2 regions of the Sporosarcina sp. Y1004 genome follow, and region 2 is predicted to be linked to the other one. Evidence: predicted binding sites of a transcription regulator. Region 2 holds the regulator's gene; the other holds the start of a gene.
The links. Region 2 encodes NrdR, which represses ribonucleotide reductase genes. Its sites were predicted from a motif close to AACACNATATATNGTGTT; they were not measured.
Positions count from the first base shown of each region.

Region 1: the regulator NrdR is predicted to act here: its motif matches at 6,221-6,238, upstream of AC25Y6_RS01960 (vitamin B12-dependent ribonucleotide reductase).

Region 1 is NZ_JBYHFQ010000002.1:59,206-75,825, reverse strand. It holds glycine riboswitch at 147-238, shown strand; glycine riboswitch at 240-317, shown strand; gene gcvT (glycine cleavage system aminomethyltransferase GcvT) at 374-1,471, shown strand; gene gcvPA (aminomethyl-transferring glycine dehydrogenase subunit GcvPA) at 1,506-2,852, shown strand; gene gcvPB (aminomethyl-transferring glycine dehydrogenase subunit GcvPB) at 2,845-4,305, shown strand; gene AC25Y6_RS01975 (hypothetical protein) at 4,446-4,649, opposite strand; gene AC25Y6_RS01970 (rhodanese-like domain-containing protein) at 4,774-5,091, opposite strand; gene AC25Y6_RS01965 (lipoate--protein ligase family protein) at 5,253-6,089, shown strand; gene AC25Y6_RS01960 (vitamin B12-dependent ribonucleotide reductase) at 6,296-8,857, shown strand; gene AC25Y6_RS01955 (DUF1385 domain-containing protein) at 8,902-9,864, opposite strand; gene AC25Y6_RS01950 (hypothetical protein) at 9,994-10,422, shown strand; gene aroQ (type II 3-dehydroquinate dehydratase) at 10,485-10,925, shown strand; gene AC25Y6_RS01940 (M24 family metallopeptidase) at 10,930-11,988, shown strand; gene efp (elongation factor P) at 12,014-12,571, shown strand; gene AC25Y6_RS01930 (SpoIIIAC/SpoIIIAD family protein) at 12,691-12,900, shown strand; gene AC25Y6_RS01925 (hypothetical protein) at 12,900-13,277, shown strand; gene AC25Y6_RS01920 (stage III sporulation protein AE) at 13,294-14,193, shown strand; gene AC25Y6_RS01915 (hypothetical protein) at 14,391-14,861, shown strand; gene AC25Y6_RS01910 (SpoIIIAH-like family protein) at 14,848-15,396, shown strand; gene accB (acetyl-CoA carboxylase biotin carboxyl carrier protein) at 15,643-16,143, shown strand; gene accC (acetyl-CoA carboxylase biotin carboxylase subunit) at 16,158-16,620, shown strand, end outside.
Region 2 is NZ_JBYHFQ010000009.1:12,189-28,808, reverse strand. It holds gene polA (DNA polymerase I) at 1-712, shown strand, start outside; gene mutM (bifunctional DNA-formamidopyrimidine glycosylase/DNA-(apurinic or apyrimidinic site) lyase) at 722-1,594, shown strand; gene coaE (dephospho-CoA kinase) at 1,617-2,213, shown strand; gene AC25Y6_RS08420 (glyceraldehyde-3-phosphate dehydrogenase) at 2,337-3,359, shown strand; gene nrdR (transcriptional regulator NrdR) at 3,513-3,974, shown strand; gene AC25Y6_RS08410 (replication initiation and membrane attachment family protein) at 4,007-5,386, shown strand; gene dnaI (primosomal protein DnaI) at 5,388-6,332, shown strand; gene AC25Y6_RS08400 (hypothetical protein) at 6,376-6,588, opposite strand; gene AC25Y6_RS08395 (polysaccharide deacetylase family protein) at 6,699-7,670, opposite strand; gene thrS (threonine--tRNA ligase) at 8,382-10,316, shown strand; gene infC (translation initiation factor IF-3) at 10,605-11,123, shown strand; gene rpmI (50S ribosomal protein L35) at 11,151-11,351, shown strand; gene rplT (50S ribosomal protein L20) at 11,393-11,752, shown strand; gene AC25Y6_RS08370 (DUF1294 domain-containing protein) at 11,906-12,196, shown strand; gene AC25Y6_RS08365 (sigma-w pathway protein ysdB) at 12,224-12,607, opposite strand; gene AC25Y6_RS08360 (dUTP diphosphatase) at 12,701-13,186, shown strand; gene AC25Y6_RS08355 (helix-turn-helix domain-containing protein) at 13,293-13,796, shown strand; gene AC25Y6_RS08350 (metallophosphoesterase) at 13,796-14,668, shown strand; gene AC25Y6_RS08345 (zinc-binding dehydrogenase) at 14,793-15,776, shown strand; gene AC25Y6_RS08340 (formate--tetrahydrofolate ligase) at 15,881-16,620, shown strand, end outside.

The sequences.
Region 1 (16,620 bases), on a different contig from region 2:
TTTTTGGTTATAAAGGCATAAATGTTCGTTAAAACGACAGTCAATTAAAAAGCATTGCACTTACATGGATGAAATGTTAAGATATAAGGCGAAAGGGCAATAGTTGTCCGAATCTTATTCATTTTCATTTCAATTGAATAGCGCGAATGATTGTATGAGGAGAGCACGCAAAGGCGTCGCCGAAGGAGCAAGTAACTTATGTTATGAATCTCTCAGGTAACAAGACTCATACAGGACGCATCTCTGGAGAGTGCCGGATAATCGGCCACCAACGAGGAAAGCCGTAAGGTCAAACTTTCAGGTACAAGGACAGAGGTTCTCTTCTTAGGGGACCTCTGTCCTTTTTTATCAATTTTCCAAGGGGGAATGAATTATGTCAGAAACTTTACAACGTACCGTCCTTTTTGATAGCTATGCTGAGTATGGCGGGAAAACAATCGATTTTGGTGGTTGGGAATTGCCTGTTCAATTCTCGAGTATAAAAGCGGAACACGAAGCTGTACGTACGAAAGCAGGATTATTTGATGTATCCCATATGGGTGAAGTGCTTGTAAGTGGGGAAGGTTCTCTTCCTTATTTGCAAAAAATGGTTACGAACGATGTTTCGAAACTTAAAGATGGACAAGCGCAATATACCGCTATGTGTTATGAAGATGGCGGAACTGTAGACGACCTTCTAATTTACAAACGTGGTGAAAACGACTATCTGCTTGTTGTCAACGCGTCAAATATCGACAAAGATCTCGAGTGGATGAACAGTTACGTGACTGATGATGTTAAAATTGAAAATGTATCATCTTCCTATGCACTTCTAGCTTTGCAAGGACCAATAGCGCAGGAAGTCCTTCAGAAGTTGACAAACGAGCCGCTTGAAGACATTAAGTTTTTCCGTTTCAAGGAAAATGTCGAGATTTCAGGTCAGAAAGTGCTTGTATCCCGTACAGGATACACAGGAGAAGATGGTTTTGAAATTTATGGATCACCGGAAGCGATTGTTGAACTATGGTCTGCTATCCTGAAAGCAGGCGAAAGTGAAGGCGTCGTACCAGCGGGTCTTGGAGCACGTGATACACTTCGTTTCGAAGCGGGTTTACCGTTATATGGACAAGAATTGTCAAAAGAGATCTCACCACTTGAAGCGGGTGTAGGTTTTGTAGTCAAAGTAAATAAAGAAGCAGATTTCCATGGGAAAGAAGCTTTATCTGCACAAAAAGAGAATGGTGTACCGCGTAAACTTATCGGTTTGGAAATGATTGATAAAGGGATTCCACGTACTGGTTACAAAGTATTCCTCGGTGAAGAACAAATCGGTGAAGTCACGACGGGTACACAATCACCAACACTTAAAAAGAATATAGGTTTTGCGCTTTTGAATCGTGAGCATACTGCTGAAGGAACTGAAGTTGAAATAGAAATTCGAAATAAACGTTTGAAAGCTGTAATTATTGCTACACCATTTTATAAACGCTAATCATACTAACATTATGAAAAGGGGTTAAGAGGACATGCAGCATCGTTATATTCCTATGACTGAAACTGATCGCGCTGAAATGATGAAAACAATTGGTATTTCATCCATAGATGAACTTTTTGCGGACATTCCTGAAAAGGTCCGATTTAAAGGCGAATACAATATTAAAAAAGCGAAATCTGAAACTTCATTAACAAAAGAACTGTCAAAACTTGCGTCGAAAAATGCGGATGCGCGCACATATGCATCATTCTTAGGTGCAGGGGTTTATGATCATTACAAACCAATCATTGTTGACCATGTTATTTCGCGTTCTGAGTTCTATACGGCTTATACGCCTTACCAACCGGAAATTTCGCAAGGTGAGTTGCAAGCGATTTTTGAGTTCCAAACAATGATTTGTGAGCTGACTGGTATGGATCTTGCAAACTCATCTATGTACGATGGCGGAACGGCTCTTGCAGAAGCGGGAACGCTTGCATCTGGACATACGCGTCGGAAGAAACTTCTTGTTTCCGAGACGGTTAATCCGGAATCTCGTGATGTAGTGCTTTCCTATGCATCAGGTCAAAATATCGAAGTGGTCATGATTCCACAAAAAGATGGCGTAACAGATATGGCGATGCTGGAAGAATTGATAGACGAGAATACAGCCGCTGTTTTAGTTCAATACCCGAACTTCTTCGGTCAAATCGAAGACATTCAAAAAATCGGGGAAATTACACACGCTAAAGGCGGATTGTACGTTGTATCATCAAATCCACTTGCACTTGGAATACTGACGCCACCTGGCAAGCTAGGCGCTGACATCACGGTAGGAGATGCACAGCCGTTCGGCATTCCAGAATCTTTCGGCGGACCACATTGTGGCTATTTCGCAGTGACGAAAAAGTTGATGCGAAAAGTACCTGGGCGTCTTGTTGGAGAAACGACGGATGATGAGGGCCGCAGAGGTTACGTTTTGACACTTCAAGCACGAGAGCAGCATATCCGTCGTGATAAAGCGACGTCTAACATCTGTTCGAACCAAGCCCTGAATGCACTTGCAGCTTCTGTTGCGATGACTGCACTTGGGAAAATAGGCGCGCAAGAAATTGCATATCAGAACATTGTGAAAACACGTTATGCGAAGGAAGCATTTGAAAAAGCCGGGTTTGAAGTTAAATTTAGTGGATCGCATTTTAACGAAATTGTCGTTGATTGCAAACAGTCTGTTAAAGAAGTGAATACAACATTATTTACAAAAGGGATAATCGGCGGCTATGACTTAGGTTTGACGTATCCTGAATTTGCAAACCATGCTCTAATCGCTGTGACTGAACAGCGTACGAAAGAAGAAATCGATGCACTTGTGCAGGAAATGGAGGCCCTTCATGCATAAAGATAACCAGGCATTAATATTTGAACTTACTAGAGAAGGACGGATAGGCTATAGTCTTCCTGAACTGGATGTGCCTGAACTTGACCTTTCCGGCTTATTGCCAAAAGGATTTGTTCGCGAGGAAGTTGCAGAACTTCCGGAAGTTTCCGAACTTGATATTATGCGTCATTACACAGCACTTTCGAATCGTAACCACGGGATTGATTCCGGATTCTATCCACTTGGATCATGTACAATGAAATATAATCCGAAAATCAACGAATCCGTTGCTCGTTATCCTGGATTCGCAAATATTCACCCACTGCAAGATGAGTCGACTGTTCAAGGTGCACTGGAAGTAATGTATGACCTGCAAGAGCATCTTGTAGAAATTACGGGTATGGACGAAGTGACTCTTCAGCCAGCAGCGGGAGCGCACGGTGAATGGACGGCTCTTATGATGATCCGTGCTTACCATGAAGCAAACGGTGACTTCAAACGTACGAAAGTACTTGTTCCGGATTCGGCACACGGTACTAATCCAGCTTCAGCTACAGTTGCCGGTTTCGATACGGTTACAGTAAAATCGGGTGAAGACGGACTTGTTGATCTTGAGGACCTGAAACGACATGTAGGAGATGACACGGCAGCACTTATGCTGACGAACCCGAATACACTAGGTCTATTTGAAGAAGAAATTCTTGAAATGGCTGAGATTGTTCACGCTGCTGGAGGAAAACTCTATTATGACGGTGCAAACCTGAATGCAGTTATGTCTAAAGCACGCCCTGGCGACATGGGCTTTGATGCAGTTCACTTGAACTTGCACAAAACATTCACAGGTCCTCATGGTGGTGGTGGACCAGGTTCAGGTCCAGTGGGTGTGAAGAAGGATCTTATTCCTTACCTGCCGAAACCAGTTCTTGTGAAAAAAGATGAGGTTTATACGTTTGAATACAATTTACCGCAATCAATCGGTCGTGTTAAACCGTTCTATGGTAACTTCGGAATCTATTTACGTGCATACACGTATATTCGTTCAATGGGCCCGGACGGCTTGAAAGCAGTTACGGAAAATGCTGTATTGAATGCAAACTATATGATGCGCTTATTGGAGCCTTATTTCGACCTTCCATATAACCGACATTGTAAACACGAATTCGTACTGTCGGGTCGCCGTCAAAAGAAACTTGGCGTGCGCACGCTTGATATGGCAAAACGTTTGCTTGACTTTGGCTATCACCCGCCAACAATTTACTTCCCGCTTAACGTTGAGGAAGGCATGATGATTGAGCCTACAGAAACAGAGTCAAAAGAAACACTTGACGCTTTCTGTGACGCTCTTATCCAAATTGCAAAAGAAGTCGAAGAAAATCCAGAAATCGTACAAAATGCTCCGCATACAACAGTTATCAATCGTCTTGATGAAACGAAGGCGGCACGTAATCCTGTTTTGCGCTATATAAAACAATAAGTAATCGACAAAAGGCACAGCAAATCCTGTTGTGCCTTTTTGTCGTGGGCGTATTTAGAGCAAGTGGAGGTTTATAAAAGGGAAATCTAGCCAGAAGAATTGTCATTGTCAGTGGTGGAATAACTTGAGTAAATCGAGGTTTAGCACTTCTCCCATTCAACGTCTGCATAACTGTTGTAAAGAGCTTGCGCTGTTTCTGTAAGTCCCTGATTCGTAAGGATTATTGTTTCGTCCAATTGGTCTTCATTAGCGCGGTTGAAACGGCCTGTAGCATTGCTGAGTGGAGGATTACTCGCTTGGGTTAATTGTGGGGTGTTATTTGCAATGAACGACCCCACACGCATGCGAGTGCCGTCTAGCGTACTGGGAAAAAGAACTCAATTAATCGTTTTCTTTAATGACATATGCTGCTTCATTCCATACTCTAGTATTGAAAAAAGCTCCTCCCAAGGGGAAGAACTTTATATTTTACTTACTTTTCACTTTACCTGTCCATTGACGGAAGCCGCCTTGCAGGTGGAAGAGTTGATCATATCCTTTTTTCCTTAGAAGTAAGGCTCCACGTGCGCTTTTTCCACCGTTTTGATCGTATAAGTAAACGGGCTTGTCCGACCGGATTTCTTTATGTCGCTGACGGAACTGAGAGTACGGAATATTACGCGCTCCCAGAATATGACCAGCATCATAATCCTTGGGCTCACGCACATCGATTAGTTGTGCTTTCCGATAACCTTCGATAAATTGCTCTTGCGTCAAGTTTGTAACAGCTTTCTTAAGACGTTGCATCGTCACAACAAAATAAATGATTACGATAAGAGCAACGGCCCCTAGGATATAATAGTTCAAAACAAATTTCCCCTTTCTCTCTACCTTATCATTATAAAGATTGAGTGGCACTTGTTCAATGGGAATGATAAAATGAAATTCGTTGTGGAGGGAGAATTCGAATGAAAAAAAAGGTTTGGCACTTCATTAATTCAGGAAAATGTCGTGCTTCGTTCAATATGGCTTTGGATGAGGCACTGCTAGAATGGCATAGCAAAGGGGAAATCGGCCCAGTACTTCGATTTTATGAATGGGAACCCGCTACGTTATCAATTGGTTACTTTCAAAATGTCGAAAGAGAAATAGATATGGGTGAAGTGAAAAAAAATGGACTTGGATTCGTTCGACGTCCAACGGGGGGCAGAGGTGTCCTTCATGAGCACGAACTTACATACAGCGTTATTGTTAGTGAAAGTTATCCCGAAATGCCTGAAACGGTAACAGAAGCGTATCGTGTTATCTCGGGCGGTTTGCTTGAAGGGTTCCGTAACTTAGGCTTAGATGCGTCATTTTCAGTTCCTAAAACTGAACAACAGAACAATGATTTAAAGAAACCGAGAAGTGCAGTCTGCTTTGACACACCAAGTTGGTATGAACTTGTTGTTGAGGGGAAGAAAGTTGCTGGAAGCGCGCAGACAAGACAGAAAGGTGTCATTTTACAGCACGGTGCGATACTTTTAAGTCTTGATGTGGACAAACTGGTTTCTCTCTTTAACTTTAAAACGGAAGAACACCGCGAACAAATGCGTATGAGTTTGCCAGAAAAAGCGGTAGCAATAGATAAACTGATAAACCGCTCTGTTTCAATTGAGGAATGTACAGATGCATTTTCAAGAGGTTTCGAATCAGCGCTTGATATGGAACTTGTACCATTAGAATTAACAGAACAGCAAATCGAATTCGTAATGGAAATTGAGCGGGAAAAATATGCGAATGATGACTGGACATATAGAAAATAACATCTGTAACTTTGGTGCTATTTATCGAGAATTAAGCGTTCCGAAATGCGTAAATTAAGCATTTGGAGTTTAATGTAAAAACTATTTTATTGAAGCAGGTTTCAATATGTAGTATATTAGGTATTATAATTAACACAACATGTAGTGTTCTACGTGAAAATACATGTTTTGTTTTATGAATATATCCCATAAGGAGGGATGCGTTAATGGTCATTGTTTCAAAACACCAGGAACCTATCTTGGACAAGGCACAGCTGAATGCGGATATCTCTAAATTCCCGCAAGTGCATCCAATTACAGATGATATGCATATTGAACATAAAGGGGTATCCCGGCTTGTCATGATTGACAGATATTCGTTTAAGGATACGGAAAAGGAAACACTCAAAGTTGGTGATTTCGTCGTCCTAACGGTTAAGGAAGATCCGAAATTCCCGGCACGTGGACTTGGCTTTATCACTGCAATTGATAAAAAAAGTGGAAAAGCAGATATATGGATTGAAAAAGATTTTCGTTCAGCGATCGACAATCCAGTTGAGCAGGAAAAAGGTATCATTACAAGACCGATAGAAGTTCTAGAAAAGCCACTTGAAGTTTTTTATGAGCAAATTGCCAAACGTAATGCGACAGGACTTGCCTCGGTTGAAACGACAGAAGCAAGACGAAAAGAATCGTTCGATCAGTTCTACAATCAATTGTCGAAATTGAATTTCATTCCTGCTGGACGTGTTCTATACGGAGCTGGTTCAGATACTGAAGTGACTTTCTTCAACTGTTATGTTATGCCTTTCGTGGCTGACTCTCGTGAAGGTATTTCTGATCACCGCAAACAAGTGATGGAGATCATGAGTCGCGGTGGTGGTGTTGGGACAAATGGATCCACACTACGACCACGTAACACACTTGCACGCGGCGTCAACGGTAAATCATCCGGGTCGGTTTCTTGGCTCGATGATATAGCTAAATTGACACATCTTGTCGAACAAGGTGGATCTAGACGTGGTGCACAGATGATCATGTTAGCAGATTGGCATCCGGATATTTACGAATTTATCATCTCAAAAATGCAGAATCCTAGAATCCTCCGTTACCTTGTGGAAACTACCGAAGATGAATTGATAAAAAAGTTAGCAAATGAAAAACTGAAATTCAAACCGCTTACAGCTCAAGAAGAAGCGATGTACCAAGGGATAATGAACTATCGGACGATTCCTGGTATGGGTGGATTCAATGATGCAATCTTGAAAGATGCTGAAACGAAATTGCGTGATGGGGGAACCTATTCCGTACAAAATGCGGAATTCCTCACAGGTGCAAATATTTCCGTCACATTGACAGACGATTTCATGAAAGCAGTTGAACAGAACGCAGATTATGACCTGCGCTTCCCAGCTGTTGAAAAGTACTCGCCGGAAGAAATGGCTACATACAACGAAGAATGGCATAAAGTCGGCGATGTCCGTGAATGGGAGCGTCAAGGGTTTGCAGTTCGTGTATACCGAACAATCAAAGCACGTGCACTTTGGGATCTTATTAACATCTGTGCAACGTACGCCGCTGAACCCGGCATTTTCTTCATCGACAATGCCAACAATGAAACGAATGCCAAAGCTTACGGCCAGCAAGTTGTAGCAACGAACCCATGTGGTGAACAACCACTTGCACCTTACAGCGTTTGCAATTTAGCTGCTGTAAACCTTGCGGAAGTCGCAAATAAAGAGACAAAAACAGTAAACTTCGAAAAATTAAAAGAAATAGTTCGTATTGGTGTTCGAATGCAGGATAATGTTATCGATGCAACGCCATATTTCCTAGCAGAAAACAAAGTACAAGCACTCGGCGAACGTCGTGTTGGACTCGGCGTAATGGGACTTGCTGACCTGTTGATCTATTGCGAAAAAGAATACGGTTCTCTTGAAGGCAACGACCTTGTCGACAACGTATTTGAAACGATCGCAACATCTGCTTATCGTGAATCAATCGAACTTGCAAAGGAGAAGGGAAGTTTCCCATTCCTTATCGGTAAGACAGATGAGGAAACGTTAGCCCTGCGCAATGCGTTCATCAATACAGGCTTCATGAAAAAAATGCCGGAAGATATTCGCGTGTCCATTTTGGAACACGGTATTAGAAACTCCCATTTATTAACTGTTGCACCAACTGGATCTACTGGAACCATGGTTGGCGTTAGTACTGGATTGGAACCATATTTCTCCTTTTCTTATTACCGCAGCGGGCGTCTTGGTAAATTCATCGAGGTGAAAGCTGAAATAGTAGAAGAGTATTTGAAGAATAATCCAGCTGCAGATCCGGAAAACTTACCGGAATGGTTTATCTCTTCGATGGCTCTTGCGCCTGAAGCGCATGCAGATGTACAGTGCATCATCCAACGTTGGATTGACAGTTCAATTTCTAAAACGGTCAATGCGCCACGGGGGTATACTGTTAAACAAGTTGAAAGTGTTTATGAGCGTCTCTATAAGGGCGGAGCGAAAGGCGGGACTGTCTATGTGGATGGTAGCCGAGATGCGCAAGTCCTGACCTTAAAAGCTGAAGAGAATGAAATGGATTCCGACTATGTTGAAGAAGTAGTTGCACAGCGTAAAGTTGTTCTTGTCAATACAATACAAGATCTACGTTCGACAAACGTTACAATCGGATCTGAAGTCGGTGATACTTGTCCTGTATGTAGAACAGGTACAGTCGAAGAAATGGGCGGCTGTAATACATGTACGAACTGTAATGCCCAATTAAAATGCGGGTTATAAAGCAATATAAAAGCGGAAGCGGCCATAATCGGCAGCTTCCGCTTTTAAATAATTACAGGAACAGTCCCTGCTTCAAGTCCCATTGCATCAACACCATGCTCTTCTAGTTGCAATAATTTCTCAAACGATGCAATTGCAATTTCCACTTGCTTGTCATCAGGGTCTTTCGTTGTCAATAGTTGAAGCCACAAACCGGGATAGCCTAAATACTTCAAGATAGGAACATTGCGAAGCGAATTTGTTATTTGCAGGACTTCAAAAGAAATGCAGAGAACGACTGGAATGAGTAGAATCCTATTTACAATGCGAAACCAAAATGGATCGGCCGGTACAAGGAAATAAACAAACATACCAACAATTACCGTAAACAGCATAAAACTGCTACCGCAACGAAAATGGAGTCTAGATTGTGACTGAACATTTTCAACTGTCATGGGCAAATTATTTTCATATGTGTTGATAACTTTATGCTCCGCACCATGGTACTGGAATACCCTCTTAATGAGCGGTGTCATAGAAATAAGTGAAATATAGGTCAATAGCAAAATGAGCTTAAATAGACTTTCAAGCAAAATTTGTGCTGTTTTTCCTGGTGCAACAAATTGTAGTGCTTGTGCTAGAAAGACGGGGATCAGTGTAAAGAGGAACTTCCCAAATAGTAAAGATAAGACTCCGACAGCTGCGACACCAAGAACCATTGCCAATTTGGAGGTTTCTTCTTTTGGCGGAAGAATTTCTTCGCCGGGCATAATATCATAGCGGTCACTGGAAAATGTTAAATGCCGTGACCCGATTCCAGCAGATTCAATTAATGCAACAAATCCACGAATAAATGGGATTTTCTTCATTTTTATCAGAGTATTACTCTTTTCCTTTGGAAGGTGGAAATAATCAATTGTATCGTCCTTTCGCCTAATTGCCGAGATGGTATGATTTTTTCCGGCAAACATAACACCTTCAACTAGTGCTTGACCCCCGTAAGTAGGAGGCTGTTGTTCTTTTTTCATATATTTAGCCCCACTTTCTTTTAATTCAACAAATACTATTAACTCATTATACTAAAAAATAAAGTTACACTCCATAATGATGTTTAAAAAGTTCTAAACCTCCCGACACTTTGTATAGGAGGGATATCTATGATGAATATTACTTTGTTATGGACTGCACTAATCGGGGCCTTAATCACAACGATAGCTCTAAAGTTCCTGCAATTATTCAATTTCATTAATTGGTCACCTATCGGCTGGGCAAAAAAATGGCAGATATTCGTATCAGCTCATTATTCAATAAAATGGATTTTGCTTTTCATGGCTCTTACATTGTTATTTGCCATTCTGTATTTCGTCGTGTCATTCACTACATCAATTCCCCCGTCTATAACCGCGTTAATTCTAGGGTTTATTGTTGTTTTTGCGGTTGAATGGACAATTGGTTCACCGCAAAGTCCTGTAGCTGCAATAAAATCGATATCTATACCTTACCTAGCGTTAATGGCCATTGTGTTCAGATTTATCACAGGAACGGCTGTATTTATGAAGAAATTTTCGGATGAAAGTGTGAAATGAGTTGCTACAAAAGAACGATATGCTAAAATGGGAAAGATAACGGTGAAGGGAATGGTGTGGCAGTGAAGTTACTTATTCTAAACGGACCCAATCTAAACAGGCTTGGTAGTAGGGAGCCAGGTATTTATGGTGCTGAAACATTAGCAGATGTTGAAAGTAAACTAGACAAGGCTGCGTCGCTCCATGATGTTGAACTATCATTCTTCCAATCGAACTGGGAGGGTGCACTAGTCGATAAGATCCACGAAGCTGGTGACACCAGTCTTGATGGCATTATTTTTAATCCTGGAGCGTTTACACACTATAGCATTGCTCTACGTGATGCAATCGCATCTGTCGATGTGCCTGTCATTGAGATCCATATATCAAACATACATAGCCGAGAGCCGTTTAGAGAGAAGTCTGTCATTGCACCGGTCTGTATCGGTCAGTTAACTGGATTTGGCACTGACGGATATCAACTGGCCTTTCAAGCATTTCTTCTCCGGAGAAAAGGGGTATGAAACTGTGAAATTGACAAAAATACGGGAACTGTTAATCGAACATGGCATTGATGCACTGCTAATCACAAACGAATTCAACCGTCGTTATATGACAGGATTCACAGGTACCGCTGGGCTTGCGCTAATCTCGGCTGATGATGCAGTATTCATCACAGATTTTCGTTATACGGAACAGGCGGAAAAAGAGATTCAAGGTTTCCGTATCGTCCAGCATACGGCAACAATCATAGAAGAAGTAGCAATCCAGGCGAAAAAAATGAAACTTCGTACTATCGGTTTCGAAAAAGATAATGTATCATTCGGTCTTTATGAGCTTTACAATGAAAAAGTTGATGCGGAGCTGAAACCAGTCTCGGGTCTTGTTGAAAAACTACGTATGGTGAAAACGGAAGATGAGCTTATCATTTTGAAAAAAGCGGCTAAGATTGCAGATAACGCATTCACACATATTTGCGGTTTTATCAAACCGGGTCTCACAGAGTTGGAAGTATCGAATGAGCTGGAGTTTTCCATGCGAAGTCAAGGAGCTACGTCATCATCATTCTCTATTATTGTTGCTTCCGGTTTGCGCGGAGCATTGCCCCATGGTGTAGCAACAAATAAAGTAATCAATTCGGGTGACTTTGTCACGTTAGACTTCGGTGCTTTGTATGAAGGTTATATTTCAGACATTACACGTACTGTTGCTGTAGGTGAGCCTTCAGCAAAACTAAAAGAAATCTATGAAGTGACTTTAGATGCCCAAGAACTTGCTTTAAAAGAGATTAAACCGGGTATGACAGGAATAGAAGCGGATGCGATTGCTCGCGATTATATTAAGTCTATGGGCTATGGCGAAGCATTTGGACATTCTACAGGACATGGTATAGGTCTGGAAGTTCATGAAGGACCCGGACTATCTTATCGATCTGAATTGATTCTGGAACCCAATATGACTGTAACTGTAGAGCCTGGGATATATTTACCTGGAATCGGCGGCGTACGTATTGAAGATGACATCATCATAACCGTTGACGGCAACGAACGTTTAACGCACTCAACAAAAGAACTACTTATCTTATAATCTATCATCCATTGGAGGAAATACTATGATTTCAGTAAACGATTTTAAAACAGGATTAACAATTGAATTTGACGGAGACATTTGGCGTGTAATGGACTTCCAACACGTAAAACCAGGAAAAGGTGCAGCTTTCGTACGTTCAAAACTGCGCAACCTACGTTCAGGTAACGTCAATGAAAAAACATTCCGTGCCGGAGAAAAAGTTGCTAGAGCACAAATCGATAACCGCCGTATGCAATACTTGTACGCAAATGGAGACGAACATATCTTTATGGATAATGAATCTTACGAGCAGATTGAACTTCCTGAAAAACAAATTGAAGACGAATTGAAGTTTTTGAAAGAGAACATGGAAGTTCATATTATTCTCTTTAAAGATGAGGTACTTGGCGTTGAATTGCCGGTAACAGTCGTTTTAGAAGTTGCTGAAACGGAGCCAGGTATTAAAGGCGACACAGCAAGCGGTGGATCTAAGCCGGCTAAAATGGAAACAGGTGTCGTCGTACAAGTGCCATTCTTCGTCAACACCGGCGACAAACTAATCATCAACACAGTAGAATCTGAATACGTTTCTAGAGCATAAAGAAACATACTAAGTCAATCGAAGAATCGGAAAAGTCATGCTACCCAAATGGGTGGCATGACTTTTTTACATATATTGAACCTCTAGCACATAGGATGTTGCAATGGGGGGAACACCGGATGGAACTAAATGATTTGCTACGAGTTGCCGGTATCGGATTAGTCATCGGTTTTCTGCATATTTTTTTCGAGCAGACTGGCAGAAAGGAATTTTCTTTCTTCTTGTTTTTCATCGCTTATATTTACATCACTGCTGAAATGCTCCGCTTCCTAAGGATTTTCTTCTCGGAAATTACGGAGTTTTTCCAGTGGTTGTCCATGTCGGTCTGATGCTGACTTTAGTTCAGACCATTGTCGTCTTCCTAATTCTCCTCCTCATTTCATTTACTGTACCCAAATTACAGCCGTTGTTGTATACATCTATTTTTCTCTATTTTTTATTTCATATATTTCTCACCATTGTTTTCCCATTCGTCATCTACTTTTTAACTCTTTTTGAACCGTTACCGGAACCATTTGCAAAGTTACTGATTGGCAGCGCCATTCTCTTTTTATTATCTGAGCTCATTGCAAAACATATCGCTGAAGCAGGTTACGGTTCATTAGCGGCAATCGCTCATTTCGCCGTAAAGATTGCAATACTTACTCTTTGGATGGAACAGACATCCAAACTAATAGATTTACTATTAAAACTCATCACAAAATGAACGGACGGGGCCATCCATGATCTCTTTTATAGAAACGCTACTCGGAACCGTATTATCAAGCTTTGTCATCGTCATCATCTCTGCATTTATGGCTTTGCTAGTAGATTTCCTATTCCCTACGTTTACGAAATGGACGAGGATGATTCTCATATTCATTGTAATAACGGTAGCTTTGCAGCCAGCATTTGAACATTTAAATCTAATTCGGGATATTGCGCATTCCATATCAATGATGTTCATTTCCATTTATCCGATTTTGACAGCCAGTATGATCGCTACAGGCGGAGCATTCAGCATGCTAAATTTCCAACCGGCAATGCTACTGTTTGCAAATGGTGCAATCGTTTTGACAGAACGTGTTCTGATTCCTCTTTTGACTGCAGCATTGATATTAGATTTAGTTTCCAGAATACTTCCACCCGTTCCTTTTACAAAAATGGCGGATTTAATTCGGACGAGCCTTCTAGGAGCGGTATCGGCAGTAGTAGCAGCTTATTCAATTTTTATCACGGTGGGAGGCACGATGTCTTGGGCGCTTACGGGTTTGACGAGTGAGCCTATTAAAGAACTCATTCGTCAAAACGTTCCACTTATCGGCTCTTTCATGACTGATAGTATGGGGACAATCGGCCGCTATTCATCGGGAGCAAGTGTTTTTGCAGGAGGATGGCTAATATCTGCAATTTGGACAGTGGCGCTTATTCCGTCATTCAAAACATTAATCACCGCATTCTTTTATAGATGGACTGCGGCTCTCATTGAACCATTTGCAAATGAAGATATCACGGGTATTTTGGATGATATCGGGCGGACGTTATTCGTGTTATGTGCAATCTCTTTTCTTATTGCTTTTGCATTTATCTACACGGCACTATTTTCAATTATCCTTGTAAAGTTGATTACTACGATGAAATGAGGCTGGAAATGGAGTCTTTTTAACTGGAATTCTGCTGATCACACTATTATCTGCAACAATCTTGTTATTATTTTCAAACGAAACAGAAGAGAAATTCATACCCATTATTAAACTTGCAATTGGTATCTGGATGATTCAATCAATCTTCACAATAATTGGTCATAGCCTCTCGTGAAACTGCATAAAATGAATCATTGATGACAGGTCGTACAACCGGCTCAATGAACGGAAATGGTGATGATATGCAAAAACCAAAAAGGAAAATCCATACTGTCCTCCTCGGGACGATTGTTCTCCTGGTCATCATTTTCATCAATTCCAGTCTTGATGTCATCGGGGGGGGGAAGGAAAAAAAGGAGGAGAGCCGGGAATATGCTGCATTAGAAGAGGCGCTTATGAGAACTGAGGGAATAGGGGAAGTTTTACTCTACCCCCATTATGAAGGTGGAGAATCTGCAAATCCGCTATCCGATTACTTTTCAATATCCAAAGCATCGACTACAAAAGGAAATCAGTTGCAAGGCATTCTAGTCGTTGCAGAAGGCGCGGAAGATTTCAAGATGAAAAACGAACTATCCAAGATCTTGTCTACTGTACTTCAGCTACCCGAATACCGAATCGTCATCGTTGAAATGGAGAAAAGGGGGAACACTAATGAAAACGAATAAAAGAACAGTATGGTTTTTGACATTGCTAAGCCTGGTTGCAGTCATCTCGATCTATTACATCAAAGAAAAAGCGCCGATGCCGTTCGACGGGATCACCATTTTTAAGGACTCGGACAAAGCTATTAATTTGAACGAGGAAGCTGATGGTACAGATAAAACGACGCCCGTATTTGCTGAAGCGTTGCTCTTTGAGGAAATGCGGATGGAAGTTCGCAATGAGCGAAGTAAAATGGAAGATCAGTTATTGACTAAAATGACATCTTCAGAGTATACGGCAGAGGAAAAAAACAAAGTGTTCGATGAGATGGCCATGCTTAATAAACAAGAATCAGCCGAAGCGCTCATGGAATTACAAATTAAAGCGTTGGGGTATCCTGAAGCATTCGTACACAATCAAGATGGTGATGTAAAAATCACTGTCCTTTCTTCGGAAGGTCAATCAGCACAAATGGCAGAAGAGATTACCCATTTCGTCATGACAAGTTGGAAAGATGCCAGGGTCGTTCAAGTTTCTTTCACTGGCGACTCGGAATAACCTAACAAATTGAAGGCCCTGGATAGGGTCTTTTTTTTTGCTAAATCAATATACAATGCCGCATAACTGTGCGTTTCCAGGCACTCTCTGTGTTCCAATTAATCTTTTTCGTAGCTGGAAGATGACTTCAGCTTTTGATCATTTCCCTCAAACTTTGAGGGAAATGACCTTTATCTATTTCAATATGACGTGAAAACGTCTAAAATAGATATAGAACGTATTAAAATGGAGTCAGGAGAATCGATCATGCTAAAAATTCAAGAAATCCGTGAAATTATTAAACTAATTGATCAATCTTCAATTGAAAAATTTTCTTATGAATTAGATGGTGCAAAACTGGAATTAAAAAAAGGAAGTACTAAGCATTCCACTTCAGTAGTTGAAGCAGCACAACCTGCTCAGCAAGTAGTTGCTGAAAAACCGGCGCAACCAGTAGTAGAGGTAAGTTTACTTCCAGAGGAGTCGCCAACTACTTCTGAAGTTGCAACACAATCGGACGATTCATCATTGACCAAAGTTATTTCACCAATGGTTGGTACTTTCTATTCTGCATCTTCACCGGAAGTACCGGCGTATGTACAGATTGGCGATAAGGTGAAAGCTGAATCAATCGTTTGTATCGTAGAAGCAATGAAGTTATTCAATGAAATTGAAGCGGAAGTTTCTGGGGAAATTGTTGAGATTCTCGTAAAAGACGGGCAACTCGTAGAATATGGCCAGCCCCTCTTCCTCGTAAAAGCTAATTGAAGGGGGAGTAACGTATGAAGAAAGTGTTGATTGCAAACCGTGGTGAAATTGCAGTTCGTATAATCCGAGCTTGTAAAGAGCTTGGCATGAAGACAGTTGCAGTTTATTCTGAAGCTGATCAGGATGCTCTGCATGTTGAATTGGCTGATGAAGCTTATTGCATCGGTCCAAAGTTATCTAAAGACAGTTATCTTAACTTTTCCAATATTATTAGTGTCGCAAAACTTACCGGATGTGATGGCATTCACCCGGGATATGGTTTCCTGGCGGAAAATGCAAGTTTCGCGGAACTTTGTGAAGAGGTCAATATCGAATTTATAGGTCCGACCGCAGATTCAATTTCGAGGATGGGAACGAAAGACGTAGCTCGTGAAACTATGAAGAGTGCTGGCGTTCCGATTGTTCCAGGTTCAACGGGAATCGTAGCTGATGAGCAAGAAGGCCTCCGTATCGCTGAAGAAATTGGTTTTCCGGTCA
Region 2 (16,620 bases):
CGTTCCTTCTGAACCGGGCTGGTACTTATTTGCTGCCGACTATTCCCAAATTGAACTTCGTGTACTTGCACATATGTCTCAGGATGAAAAAATGATTGAAGCTTTTCACGAAGGTGCAGATATTCATACAAAAACAGCAATGGATGTATTCGGCGTTGAAAAAGACCTCGTGACTTCAGATATGCGGCGGGCAGCCAAAGCCGTCAACTTTGGGATTGTATATGGTATTAGTGATTACGGACTTTCACAAAACCTCGACATTACGAGAAAAGATGCTGCTAAATTTATTGACACCTATCTCAGTAGTTTTCCAGGTGTCAAACAGTATATGAATGATATCGTTGCAGAAGCGAAAAGAAAAGGCTATGTGACGACGCTCATGAACCGCAGGCGTTATTTACCGGAAATCACAAGTTCGAATTTCAATTTAAGAAGTTTTGCAGAACGAACAGCCATGAATACACCGATTCAAGGAAGTGCGGCAGATATAATTAAGAAAGCTATGATTGAAATGGCTAAACGCCTTGAAGTGGAAGGCATGCAGACACGTATGCTCTTGCAAGTGCACGATGAACTTATCTTTGAAGCACCGGAAAATGAAATTGAAAAATTAAAGGAAATCGTACCTGAAGTGATGGAATCCGCAATTGCACTTGACGTACCATTAAAAGTGGACTGGGCGTTTGGATTATCCTGGTACGAAACGAAGTGAGGTAAGAAAATGCCTGAACTGCCAGAAGTAGAAGGGGTCGTCCGGGCACTCGCACCTATTGCGAGAGGAAGGACTATCCAAGAAGCGATTGTTTCAGAGACGGTCATTAAATCTAAACAACTAGGTAAAGAAGCTGTGATAAAGGGAATTACAACTGAAGATTTCATTTTAGAAATGGCTGGAATGACCATTTTAGATGTTACGCGTCGAAGTAAATATATATATTTTCATTTAACGAAAAACAGTAAAACTTGTCTCCTGGTCAGTCATCTGGGTATGACAGGAGCCTGGTTCACTGTCAACACGGTAGAAGAGATAACGGAAGCGAAATTCCGCAAACATGTGCACGTTATCTTCAAACTGGAAGATGGAGGATTGCTTGTCTACTCAGACATTCGTCGTTTTGGAGAATTACGGCTTCTCGGATGTGAAGCGGATCATCCGCCGTTATTGAAAATGGCGCCTGAGCCTTTCGCTTCCGAAGCGCGCCTTCACTTTCTTGAGTGTGCTTCAACTCCGAAATATGCTTGTAAACCAATTAAAGAAGTCATCATGGATGGTCAGGTGTTATCGGGATGTGGAAATATTTATGCAACAGAAGCGCTGTTTAAGATGCACATTCATCCTGGTAGAACAGCGGAACGGATAAGCTTAAGACGGAAAAACGAATTGTTCGATGAAATCGTAGCCATTTTACAGGAAAGTATCGATGCAGGCGGGAGTTCCATTTCAGATTACCGTAATATTAATGGTGAAGCAGGAACAATGCAGGATCGGCTTAAAATGTATGGTAGGAAAGTTTGCCCTGTTTGTGGCACAGCTACTAAGAGTATGAAAATTGCTAGCAGGACATCCGTTTATTGTCCAAAATGCCAGAAATGATTGATAGGAGGCCTTCTAAGCTATGATTATCGGATTAACTGGCAGTATTGCAAGTGGAAAGAGCACTGTTTCCGCTATGCTGAAGAAAAAAGGTTACCCTATAGTAGATGCGGATGAAATAGCACGACTGGTAGTGGAGCCGGGGAGTCCGGTCCTTATGGAGATTGTCCGCGTATTCGGACAAGATATAGTACATGAGGATGGATCTCTAAATCGAGAAAAACTGGGCGCGCGTATTTTTGGACATGAAGATGAGCGCAGAATATTAAATGGAATCATGCACCCTGCTATTAGAAAAGAGATGCTAAGACAAAAAGAGCACTGGGTCTTAGCAGGCTCAAATACAGTCATACTGGATATCCCGCTTTTGTTTGAAAGTAAACTACAATCCTTTGTGGATAGAATCATAGTCGTGTCCGTAACTCCAGAGATCCAGAAACAAAGGCTTATTGCGCGTAATGTGTTATCGGAAGAAGAAGCAAATGCACGAATCAAATCTCAGCTTTCAATGGAAGAAAAGGAACTGGGTGCAGATGCGGTATTACACAATAATGAGACAGTAGAGCACACGGGGCGACAGCTTGATGCGATACTATTAGATTGGAATGCGCAACCATAATCATTATCTGAATAGATGAAAAACGTAATAAATAGTTAATATGCTTTTTTCTGAATTAATATGTGTTATACTAATGAGCGAATAAACACGTATTGTATAACATACATATTGGAGGATCTATATATGACTACTTCTATTGCGATTAACGGGTTCGGAAGAATTGGACGGATGGTTTTCCGTCAAATGATTAGAGAAGAAGATGTGGAAATTGTTGCGATAAATGCAACGTATCCATCAGAAACACTTGCTCATCTTATAAAATACGATACGAATCATGGTACATTTGATGGTGAAGTGATTGCAGAAGAAAATGCAATTGTCGTCAATGGAAAACGAGTGAAAATCGTTTCTGACCGCGATCCGCTTAACTTGCCTTGGAAGGAACTCGGTATTGATATTGTCATCGAAGCGACTGGTAAATTCAATTCCCGAGACAAAGCTGCACTTCACCTTGAAGCTGGAGCAAAAAAAGTCATTATCTCTGCTCCAGGTAAAAATGAAGATGTGACAATTGTAATGGGAGTCAACGAAGATAAATTCGATATTAAAAAACATGATATCATTTCAAATGCTAGCTGCACGACAAACTGTTTAGCTCCTGTAGCTAAAGTACTCAACGATACATTCGGCATCGAAAATGGGTTAATGACGACTGTACACGCATACACGAACGATCAAAAAAACTTGGATAATCCGCACAAGGATCTTCGTCGCGCACGTGCATGTGGGCAATCTATCATTCCTACGTCAACTGGGGCTGCAAAAGCATTAGCGCTTGTACTTCCTGAATTGGAAGGGAAAATTCACGGGATGTCTCTACGGATACCGACGCCTAATGTTTCACTAGTTGACCTAGTTGTGGATTTAAAGCAAGATGTTACAGTAGAAATGGTTAATGACGCGTTTATAAAGGCGTCAACTGGGGCTATGGCAGGTATCCTTCGTCTTACGACAGAGCCACTTGTATCCATCGATTTCAATACAACAACGGACTCCGCTATCATTGACGGCCTCTCAACAATGGTTATGGCTAATCGTAAAGTGAAAGTGCTTGCCTGGTATGATAATGAGTGGGGTTACTCTGCTCGTGTTGTTGATTTAACGAAAAAAGTAGCTGCTGCATTAAAAAAAGATGCGCTGGTTTAATCATAAATAGCAAGCGTCCTCCTAATCAATATAATATGATTAGGAGGACGCTTTTTTGGTTTGTCCAATGATATTTCCCCTCCATTCTGATTTTTTGGGACATGTTCTGTTATAATTAAGTTATTATCTAAGAAAAATCGGAGGAACCAACTTATGAAATGTCCAGCTTGCCAATACAATGGCACCCGGGTCGTCGATTCCAGACCTGCCGAGGAGAATAAATCTATCCGACGTCGCAGGGAATGTGAACAATGCGCGTTCCGATTCACGACATTTGAAAAAGTTGAGGAAACACCACTGATTGTCGTGAAAAAGGATGAGTCACGTGAAGAATTTAGTGGGGAAAAAGTACTCAGAGGACTAATCCGTGCTTGTGAAAAACGTCCGGTCCAACTTGAAGACTTGAAAAACATTGTTACTTCGATTGAAAAAGAATTGAGAAGTGCAGGTGTCGTAGAGATTAATTCCGATGATGTAGGAGAAATGGTTATGGAACGACTTTCTGAAGTTGATGAAGTCGCATATGTCAGATTTGCTTCGGTCTATCGCCAATATAAAGACATCACGGTTTTCATAGAAGAATTGCAAAACTTACAAAAGCGAACTAAAAAATAACGTATCCCATTTAGATAGGAAGTAGAGTTGCAATGGCACCACTTTATAAAGAGCTACAACCAGTTGATGCATACAAGATTCGGTTAACGCAGCCATTTTCGGATTATGATCGCCAACTCCTCACCTTATTTTATCAGCCACTGATTGGTCCTGGAGCAATGAGTCTGTTTATGACATTGTGGGCGGATGCGGAGCGGGAGGATGATCGTGAATATAATCATTACCATCTAATGAACATTTTGACGATGCCGCTAGGACCTGTTTTCGAGGCCAGGATTTCTCTTGAAGCAATTGGTTTGCTGCGTACGTACAAGAAGAAAGATGGGGATGCAAGATTATTTGTTTACGAACTGCTTCCTCCACTGGATGCCAAAGCTTTTTTTCTAGATCCATTATTGTCGACATTCTTGTTTAGCAAAATTGGGGAACAGGCATACCGAAATCTACGTAGTCGTTTTGCGATAGAAAGTGTTAATGAATTCGGATTTGAAGATGTTTCACGTACATTTTTGGATGTGTATACACCCGTACAACAGGGTCATAGCTTGGATGTGGGCGAGGACCAGCAGTTTATCGGACGGAATGAATCGGAAGGTGTTCCATTCTTGCATTCCGACTTTGATTTCGACCTGCTTCGTTCGGGGTTATCTGAACAAATGGTCCCTAAAGCTTCATTATCTTCTGTTTCAAAGGAATCAATTGCAAAACTCGCATTCCTTTATTCGCTGACGCCATTAGATATGCAAAAAGTTATTATGATGGCACTTGATGAAGATCTTATGTTGCCAGAGGACAGATTACGTAAATCAGCTGCTGAATTTTATAAAATGAACGTTTCAAAAGAAGCACCAGTCTTACATAAAGTGTATGCGAAAGAACCACCTAAGCCTGAAACAGGAGTATTGTCGCAAGAAGAAGAATTGGTACATTATCTTGAAAATACGGCACCAATTGAAATGCTGCGTGATTTTATAGGAAAAGAGCCGGTATCGGTAGATGTGAAGCTTGCCGAAAAACTAATCAATACTCATGGATTGTCCGTTGGTGTCGTCAATGTCCTCTTGCAATACGTACTTTACCGTAATGATGGGAAAATAACGACCAGTTATGCTGAGCGGATAGCTTCCCATTGGATGAGCAAAAAGGTGGAAACTGTGAAAACCGCAATGGAAATTTCACGGAGTGAGCATGATCAGTATGTGAAGTGGAAAAATGAAGGTCAGAATACAGGACAGAAATCATGGCCAAGACGAAAACCTGCACGTGAAGAAAAAGTACCGGAATGGTTTTATAAAAAAGATGAAGAGAAAACAAAAACAGATGTACCTGTTAAGTCTTCTTCAGCTATTGATGAAGAACGTCGTAAATTACTTAAGGAATTAGGCGTAACAGGGGACGGGATGGTGAAGTGAAATGGAACATATTGGCGATACGCTGAAACGGGTTGTGAAATCACCGGCATTTGCTGCAAGGTATGATGAATTGCGAAAAGAAGTGATGGAGAGTCCAGGGGTACAACAATTTTTAACGGATCATTCCACTGAAGTTAATGGCGAAGTTGTTGAGCGGAGCTTAGGCAAGTTATACGAATATGCCACCGCTTCCCACAGTTGCGGAAAGTGTCCCGATCTTGAGGGATGTGTCAATATCATGAAAGGCTTCGAACCCAAATTATTACTCTCTCGCGAGCTAATTGACGTAGAATATATGAAATGCCCCAACAAGTTAATGGATGACAATCAGCGTAATATTACAAAGATGATTGATAGCATGTATATGCCTAAAGACGTTATGGAAGCAAAATTACAAAATATTGATATGTTTTTTGATGACAGTAGAGTAAAGGCAGTACGTGCTGCGAAAGACTTTTTGAATGTTTTCGATGAAACTGGAAAATTACCTGAACGCGGTTTGTACATCTATGGCCCGTTTGGAATTGGGAAATCGTTCGTGCTTGGAGCATTGGCCAATGAATTGGCGAATCGTAGAATACGGACAGTTGCTGTTTACGTTCCGGAATTTCTGAGAGAAATGAAGCAATCAATTCAAGATCACACGCTCAATGAAAAAATTGATTTTGTGAAAGGTGCACAAGTGCTAATGCTTGATGATATTGGTGCGGAAACGATGTCAGCGTGGACACGTGATGAAGTATTAGGAACAATTCTCCAATTCAGAATGGCAGAAAAGTTGCCCACTTTTTTCACTTCCAATTTTAATTATGCTGAACTTGAAGATCACCTGACGTATACACAGCGGGGAGAAAAAGAAGCAGTCAAAGCGGCTCGGATCATGGAAAGGATTCGAATGATTAGTAGCCCGGTACGGCTCCAAGGGAAAAATAGACGAGAAAAATAAAGAACTGGCACATGAATAAATTCATGTGCCAGTTCTTTATAATTTATTTATTATTTCTGTCGTTACGATTTGTACGTTTCTCATTTTGGTTGTTGTTGTTGTTGTTTTGATCTCTCAGCTTATCCACATCAAATGCAGCTCCAAACTCTTCACGCATGTCGTTTGGATTTTGGTTATTGTTGCGGTTTTGATTAGCATTTCGGTTCTGGTTTCTGTCGTTGTTGTTATTGTTATTGTTGTTGTTATTATTCGTCAAGATTATCACCTCCATGCACATATCATGTGTTCAAATGAGTTTATTATTCATTGGAAAACACTAAAATGTGAAAAGCATTGAAATGTTTCTTTCTTATTTTTTGATGGAATTTATTTATTAATACGTTTTTCGCTCATCAAATCACTTACCGTACCTAGTTGATATCCTTTTTTCTTGATCTCGTTTATCATGGTTTCAAGGCCTTCAAAAACAGGTTTTGTGGGGTGCATTAATACCATGGAACCATTCGCTACGCCCGATACAATGCGATTAACCATTTCAGAGGTTTCTGGCTTTTTCCAGTCGACTGTATCAATCGTCCATAAAATGGTTTTCATGTCCAGCTCACTGGCGACTAAAATCGTTTCTTGATTGAAACTTCCACTCGGTGGTGCAAACCAAATTGGTTTCATACCCAAGGTTTCCTCAATGATATCGTTTGTTTTTTTTAATTCTTCCAATGTATCAGCTCTGGAACGTTGTTTTAGGTCAGGATGACTATAAGCATGGTTTCCAATTTCATGACCTTCGAGATTGATCATTACAGCAAGATCGGGGTTATTCTTAACCCAACTTCCGTCAAAAAAGAATGTTGCTTTTACTTTGGACGTTTTTAGAGTTTTAAGAATACCCGGAATGTACTCATTACCCCAAGCGACATTGATTAACAAAGCTACCATTGGCTTTTCGGAGTTTCCTCTGTAAATTGGAGATGGATCTAAATCGTTCAAGTGGATTTTTGGCGATGTTTCTCTGTAAACAATTTTACTTTTATCAATTTCTTCATCGAGTTTCATGTTTTTATAACTGTTTTCAACATCTACTTCCAAGCCATTGTACCCTGGTATTGCTTTCCATACTCTGTCGATTTTTGCATCAATCGGTTCAATAATGTTTTGGTCGCGGTAAGCAACAATCTTTTTATAAAGATCATTCTCCGTGCCTTCTGAGAAAGTTGGGATAGGATTCTCAGTGTCTATCCTTGGGGAGCCAGCTGTCAGTACATTAGAAAGGATTCTTGGGACCGAAAGTAGTACGACGATAACTAACAAAATGTAAATAACATATTTTGCTTTATCCATATATATATTTTTTTGGAATCATAGAAATTCCTCCGTTCATATTAGTTAGTATTAGTAGGTTTCCCGTTCAACATTAGACTATGCGTGCTCTTTTTTATCTTTGCACGGAAAAAACACAAAAATGATATAGCTTACACAACCTAGGCGGCAAATTGTCTTACCCAGGAAATAATCACCATAAAACGGGTTAGAAAAGTCAAATTCTTCTAAGCCACAGATGTATTTGGAGATTGCTTAAGTATTCAATAAAATAGACTTGCATTTATTGCGCATTCAACGTATACTCAATTTTAATTAATAATCTGAAATGCATGGAAGAGGACAACAATCCTATCGTCTACCTATAGAGAACGGGGTCAATGGCTGGAAGCCCCTAAGGTTGGACGGATGATTTACCCCCTCAGAGCAGCATCGGTGAACTATACAGTAACCGATGACGGAATCCGGTCCGTTACCCGACGTCAAGCTTCATCATTTTAGTGTCTATTTGTTTGGCATCAACGGACAGATGTTTCAGTCATAAGCCATTCTAAGCAGTGCGAAAAAGCACAGCCTGGACTGAAGTATGCTGGTACATTTCTACTGGCCACGTATGCAATTCATGGGACTGAATTGAAGGAAGAAGGGTGGAACCGCGAGCTAAAGCTTCGTCCCTTTCCAGGGATGGGGCTTTTTTTGTTGTTCAATAATAAATTAGAGGAGTGCTTAATTATGACAAAAATGTTGAATTTGAAATTTCCGGATGGTGCAGTAAAAGAATATCCACAAGGTACAACTACTGAAGACGTGGCAGCATCTATTAGCCCAGGATTGCGAAAAAGTGCATTAGCCGGTAAATTGGGAGATACATTAATCGATTTAAAAACACCTATAACTGAAGACGGGGACATTGCGATTATTACACCCCAATCATCGGAAGCGCTTGAAATATTACGCCACAGTACAGCGCATCTACTAGCACAAGCAGTAAAACGTAAGTATCCAGATGCGAAATTAGGCATCGGACCGGTTATCGAAAGTGGTTTTTATTATGACATTGATTCGCCAGAACCGATAACAGCAGAAGATTTACCTGAACTCGAAAAAGAAATGAGAAGAATTATTGCTGAAAACTTCGAAGTGATTCGCCATGATGTTTCCCGCGAAGAAGCCGGGAAACGTTTCAAAGAGATTGACGACGAATATAAACTAGAACTTCTTGAAGCAATTCCTGAGGGCGAGCAAGTATCCATTTACGAACAAGGTGACTTTATCGATCTATGCCGTGGGGTGCATGTTCCTTCTACGGGGAAACTAAAGGAATTCAAACTGCTTAGTATTGCAGGCGCTTATTGGCGCGGCGATTCAAATAACAAAATGCTACAACGGATTTATGGAACAGCATTCTTCAAAAAAGATGAGTTGAAAGAGCATCTTCGTTTACTAGAAGAAGCGAAAGAGCGGGATCATCGTAAAATAGGTAAAGAACTCAATTTGTTTATGAACTCTCAAAAGGTCGGTCAGGGATTACCAATGTGGCTACCTAAAGGTGCAACAATTCGCCGAATAATTGAAAGATATATTGTGGATAAAGAAGAGAAATTGGGTTACGATCACGTCTATACACCTGTTTTAGGGAGTGTAGAGTTGTACAAAACTTCAGGTCACTGGGATCATTACCAAGACGGCATGTTCCCAGTAATGAGTATGGACAATGAAGACCTTGTCCTGCGTCCAATGAACTGCCCGCATCATATGATGATATACAAAAATAGTATTCATTCTTATAGAAACTTGCCGCTCCGAATTGCTGAACTTGGTACGATGCACCGTTATGAAATGTCAGGTGCATTATCAGGATTACAAAGGGTTCGAGGAATGACCCTAAACGACGCACATATTTTTGTACGTCCCGATCAGATTAAAGACGAGTTCAAAAAAGTAGTTCAACTTGTTATAGACGTTTATAAAGATTTCAATATCGAGGATTACTCATTCCGTGTTTCATACCGCGATCCAGCAGATAAGGAAAAGTATTTTGACGACGACGCCATGTGGAATCGTGCCCAAACAATGCTAAAAGAAGCGATGGATGAACTTGGACTTGATTATGTTGAAGCAGAAGGGGAAGCTGCATTTTACGGTCCAAAACTAGATGTACAAGTAAAAACAGCAATTGGTATGGAAGAGACATTGTCAACAGTTCAACTCGACTTCCTGCTTCCTGAGCGTTTTGACCTGACATATGTAGGTGAAGATGGAAAACAACATCGTCCGGTAGTTATTCATCGCGGTGTCGTTTCCACAATGGAACGTTTTGTTGCATTCCTGATTGAAGAATATAAAGGCGCTTTCCCAACTTGGCTGGCACCTGTTCAAGTTGAAGTAATTCCAGTTTCCCCTGACGCGCATTTCGATTATGCGGATGGCGTTCGTGAAAAATTGGTTGCTGCTGGATTCCGAGTTGATATTGATAGTCGTGAAGAGAAAATCGGTTACAAAATTCGTGAAGCTCAAATGCAAAAAGTACCTTATATGCTAGTTCTAGGCGATAAGGAAGTTGAATCGGGAGAAGTGAATGTTCGTAAATACGGAGAGCAGAACTCGGAAAGTATTCCGTTTGGCGATTTTCTTGCAAAACTTCAAAGCGAAGTAAGTAAAGTATAAGTAAAGTAGTTGACACTCTAATCATCTCGTGATAAAGTAAATAAGGTTAGTAATGACTGAATACAGTTTGTGGTATAAGAAGAGGCTACCCGCTTCTCACCTGTTCGACGCAAAAACGTTGTTGACAGGTTAAAACATGAGTGAAGTGCCGTGCATCAGCACGTACACATACGCGGGTAGACAAATCCAATTTGTCTACCTTTTTTTATTGGATGGATCTGTGGGGCCGCCCGAACCGGACGGTATACCCAAACCATGTATTCGTGAAATATCCGGAGGTGGATTACTATTAGCAAAGACATGTACGTTAATGAGGGCATCCGTGCCCGCGAGCTGCGCATTATTGATCACAACGGCGATCAGCTCGGAATCAAAACACGCACTGAGGCACTAGAAATTGCTGCACTTGCGAATTTGGATCTTGTCCTTGTAGCTCCAACAGCGAAACCCCCAGTGGCTCGTATCATGGACCACGGAAAGTTCAAGTTTGAGCAACAGAAGAAGGATCGCGAAGTCCGTAAGAATCAGAAAATCATTCTTCTTAAAGAAGTTCGGTTAAGTCCGACGATTGATGAACATGATTTTCAAACAAAATTACGGAATGCTATTAAATTCCTTGAAAAAGGCGATAAAGTAAAAGCTTCCATCCGTTTCCGCGGACGTGCGATTACGCACAAGGAAATCGGACAGCGTGTCCTTGACCGTTTCGCAGAAGCGTGCAAAGATGTATCTACGGTTGAACAACGACCGAAGATGGAAGGTCGAAGCATGTTCCTAGTGCTTGCACCGACTGCTGAAAAAGAGTAACAATGAAAGATTTAGGAGGAACAGAACATGCCAAAAATGAAAACTCACCGCGGTTCAGCGAAACGTTTCAAAAAAACCGGTTCTGGTAAACTGAAACGTGGCCGTGCTTACACAAGTCACTTATTTGCAAACAAACCGACGAAAGCAAAACGCCATCTGCGTAAAGCTGCACTCGTTTCTTCAGGCGATTTCAAACGTATTCGTCAAATGATCACTTACATGAAATAAATCAAAACACAATCGGACAGAAAAGCAGGAGGTAATGAACTATGCCACGCGTAAAAGGTGGAACAGTGACGCGCAAGCGTCGTAATCGAGTATTGAAATTAGCAAAAGGTTACTTTGGTTCAAAACATAGACTTTACAAGGTAGCAAACCAACAGGTAATGAAATCATTCAACTATGCATACCGTGACCGTCGTCAGAAGAAACGTGAATTCCGTAAACTTTGGATTACACGTATCAATGCGGCTGCACGTATCAACGGTCTTTCTTACAGCACTCTAATGCACGGCTTGAAAGTAGCTGGCATTGATGTTAACCGTAAAATGCTTGCTGATCTTGCAGTGACTGACGCTCAAGCGTTCGCGCAACTTGCAAGTGCAGCTAAAAAATCAATCGCAAAATAAGAAATATAAATAACAGCCGCCAAGTAATCCGGAGATAATTCGGATGCGAGGCGGCTATTTTTATGTTATTTATTTATTAACGTATTATTATTCCTTTACAACTGCGAAACCGTGTAAAATAGAAGGAAAGAAAGAGCAGAGGGGGAAATGGACTTGCAAACAACAATTCTAGGCTGGATTGCAATCATGTCTATATGGGCATTCTTTGCAATGGGTTATGATAAACGACAGGCGAAAAGGAAAGGACAACGAATTCCTGAAAAGAATTTATGGACACTTGCCTTACTAGGGGGAGGTATTGGCGCTTACTTCGGAATGCAGGCGTTCCGCCATAAGACAAGACATACATCATTTCGGGTGGGATTTCTCTTGCTGGCGATTATCTATGGCATCGGAATACTGTATCTTCTGGGTGTTCACTTGCCGGGCATGGTGGAAGCATAAGAAAAAGCCCGTCCAAAACACGGGCTTTTAGTGCGAATTCATGAGTTTTTCTATGGGTTTTTTCCAACTGATATCGGCTTTTGGATAGTTGGAAAGAATTTCGGCAGATATGAAATGGAAATCATCTTTCGTAAAACCTTGAAGTTTTGTTTCATCTTTCACCCAGACAAAAATAGATACAACCTCAAACGAATCATTTGTTGTCCCTAAATACTTTTCGCCTTCAAACATTGCGCCTTTATAGGTAATGAAAAAGTTCTTTCGCACATTTTTCACATCATCGTAGAAATAATATTTCTCTACCGCATATGCATCATCCAGCTTACGCTTCGGATCAGTCAAATAACGGATTCCACGATAAAATAAATAAATGATAAAAGCAATAATGATAAACCGGATCAGCAATGGCATAACAGATCCCCCTTACTATTTAATACATACTATTATCTACGGGTGAACCCACTAAAAGGTTTCAATAATTTAAAATAATTTGGAGGTTATATTATGCAACTTACTAAACTATTTTCCATGCAGCGTGAGCTTGACTCTTATATCCAAAATAACAGAGAGAAACAGTCAGATGTTTTTCAAGAAAAAGGACTGGCACTACAGGTAGAGCTCGGTGAACTTGCAAATGAAACACGGTGTTTCAAATTCTGGAGTACGAAAGGGCCTTCAGAGAATGCTGTAATTCTGGAAGAATATGTAGATTCCATTCATTTTCTTCTTTCGTTAGGTATTGAAAAAGACTTACAAACGCTTACTGATTGGCCGGAAGGTAAAGTGGAAGGTGAATTAACACATCTATTCCTGGAGACGACAAGAGTGATTCATCTTTTTCTCTTTGAACTGACGATGGACTCTTATAAACAAGTCTGGATTCATTACGGTGCAATTGCAAAAAAACTTGGATTTACGAATGAAGACATTATCAGTGCATACTTGGCAAAGAATGAAGAAAATTATAACCGTCAAAAAACGGGATACTAATTGCCTTATTAAATGTTTTATAGAAAAATCAAAAAATAGATTGACAGAAGCCTTCAGATAAAAAATAATAGAGATAGAATATATAAAGTATTTAGGGGGCGTCAATGTGAACGATTGGAACAAAGAGGATTTCGGAGTAAGGCTAAAAACATTGCGTGAACAACGTGGATTGTCAATGATGGCGTTTGGAACGGCTATCGGCACTTCGGCAAGCCGTATCAAAGACTGGGAAAAAGGGAAAAATGCTCCGTCCGCCGCTTGGATAGCGAAAATCTCTGAACGCTTCAATGTTTCAACCGATGAACTGATTTTAGGAAATACGAAAACATCCAAACCATTTAAAGGGTCAGGCTCTACGAATGTAGATATGCTTTATGACAAGTTAAGAGAAAATATTACCAGTGACACAGAAGCGGAAGAACTAGAAATGAAGACAAACCGTAATGACGAATTGTATGCGGAATTAGATGCCTTACACAAGGAAAGTTATAGAAGTGGTAAAGGAAGAAGGCGTGCTGAACTTGAAATGCTCGCGATTCTAACGGAATTACCGAAAAAAGAAGTCCTTGAATTGTTGGAACTTGCTAAAATTAAAAAACGCTGGCTTTAATGAAAGCGAAACTAAAAAAAAGAACGATTTCTTTACGGCGTAAATGGGTTGTTTTCCTGTTATTAATTACTCTAATTAGCTTTTTTATATACAAAGGGAATACAACAGTCGGTGTCACTTATTATGATATCTATTCGGATAAGATTCCGAATGCTTTTGACAATTATACCATCGTCCAATTATCTGATTTGCACGATGCCGAATTCGGTGAGAATCACTTAGTGGTTGTTGATAAAGTGAAACGAATATCGCCTCAAGCAATTTTCATAACAGGTGATTTTATTGACAGTAACCGCTACAATCTCGAACGAAGTCTCATTCTGATTGAAAAACTTCAATTCGTTGCACCAATCTATTACGTTACAGGTAATCATGAAATAGCCACTAAGGATTCGAAGAGGATAAAAGCATCTTTAGTGGAACGGGGTGTTCGGGTATTAGCGAATGAAGCTGATATTGTAAAAATCGATTCCCATAGTTCGATTGCAATTGGAGGAATAGAAGACCCTTTGGCGAGTGCAATGGAAGAAGAGGAAACCGTTAAAAATACTATAACCGAGGCCTTTGCGGATACTCCCAAATCAATGTTTAAAATTTTACTCGCACATAGACCTGAACAATTTAACGTTTTTGCAGAAGAAGGAATCAATCTGACATTTAGTGGTCATGCCCACGGAGGACAATTTCGAATTCCTGGAATAGGCGGTTTGGTTTCACCTGGGGAAGGCTGGTTCCCAACATACACATCGGGCACGCACAAGAAGAATGGAAGCCAATTGATCATCAGTCGTGGCTTAGGCAATAGTCTGGTTCCTGTGCGGCTCTTCAATCAACCGGAAATAGTAGTTGTATCGTTACAAATAGTTGAATGACAAAGACCTCCTTTCAATTAATGAATGGAGGTCTTTGTCAAGCGCTCCATTTGGAATAGTGTGAAGGTTAGGATATATTCAGGTATGATAAGAAGGATAACTATTTAAGAGGGGATGAGTAAATATGAAGGCGTATATTCATGAATTTGGGGAGTTAAAAATAGGTGAGATGAGTGATCCGGTTGCAGGTCTTGGTGAAGTTGTCGTTTCGATTCGAACAGCGGGACTGAATCGTAGGGACTTATATATAGCTGGGCGCAGAGGTGAGCAAACAGCAGCGCTGACATTAGGATCGGATGGGGCAGGAGTCGTCGATTCAATAGGTGAAGGAGTAACGCAATTTACAGTCGGGGATGAAGTAATGATTAATCCTTCACTTCGATGGTATAAGAATAGCGATGCGCCCCCTGCGAGTTTTGATATTTTAGGCATGCCTGATAACGGAACGTTTGCGGAGAAAATTGTAATTTCAGCTGAACAACTAGAGAGGAAACCATCTCATTTATCATGGAAAGAAGCTGCAGTGCTTTCATTAGCTGGATTAACTGGCTACCGTGCGTTATTTACAAAAGGACAGGTGAAAGTGGGGGATACGGTTTTCATTCCGGGTGCGGGCAGTGGAGTGGCGACTTATCTGATTCAATTTGCTAAAAACATAGGTGCACGTGTAATTGTAACTTCACGCAGTGAGAAGAAACGCAAGTTAGCGCTTGAGCTTGGTGCGGATATGGCGCTCGACACAAACAGTGATTGGAACAAAGAGCTGCAGGGTGAAACAATTGACCTCGTTATTGAGAGTGTAGGGCGAGCGACATTTAATCGTTCGTTGGGTGTTTTAAAAAAAGGAGGGCGCATCGTTGTGTTCGGAGCAACGACTGACGATACGGTCGATTTGGATTTACGGGCATTTTTCTATGGGCAATACCAGCTATTTGGTTCAACACTTGGGAGCCGAGAAGAATTGCGCGACATGATTGCGCATGTTGAAAAATACGGGACACATCCCGTTGTCGATAGAGTGTTCAATTTGGATGCTACTGCAGAGGCCTTTGATTATATTGAAAACAGTAATCAGTTTGGAAAAGTGGTAATTCAAGTATCAGAATAACAATTAATAGAGAATGGTTATTAATGTTTACAGGGTATCATAAAGTACAATCTATCTAAAATCATAATTGGTATATAATTAAGGCAAAGGAGGATGTAGCATATATGACTGAAAAAGTATTACCGCTTACGGATTTAGAAATTGCATCACAAGCTACAATGCAGCAAATTTGGACTATAGCTGAAAAGGCGGGTATCCCGGAAGAAGCTGTAGAACCTTATGGAAGATATAAGGCTAAAATTGATGGAAATAAATTAAATAAAGAAAATTTGAATGGGAAAGTTGTTTTGGTTACTGCAATCAGCCCAACTCCAGCTGGTGAAGGGAAATCTACTGTGACGGTAGGACTCGCTGACGCTCTTTCGAAGCTTGGGGAGAAGGCGATGATTGCTTTGCGTGAACCATCCCTTGGACCTGTCATGGGGATGAAAGGTGGGGCTACAGGCGGTGGTTATGCACAAGTATTGCCGATGGAAGAGATTAACCTGCATTTTAACGGTGATATTCATGCAATTACGACTGCAAATAATGCACTAAGCGCTTTGATTGATAATCACCTTCACCAAGGAAATGTGCTCCGTATTGACCCGCGAAGAATTACTTGGAAGCGTGTCCTGGATATGAATGATCGCGCTTTGCGTAACGTGACAATCGGACTGGGTGGCCCTACACAGGGAGTGCCTAGAGAAGAGAGTTTCGATATTACTGTGGCATCTGAAATAATGGCCGTATTCTGTCTGGCGACAAACTTGGAAGATTTGAAAGATAGGATTGCACGGATTGTAATCGGTTATACGTACGACAATGAAGCAGTTACAGTGCGTGATCTTGGAGTTCATGGTGC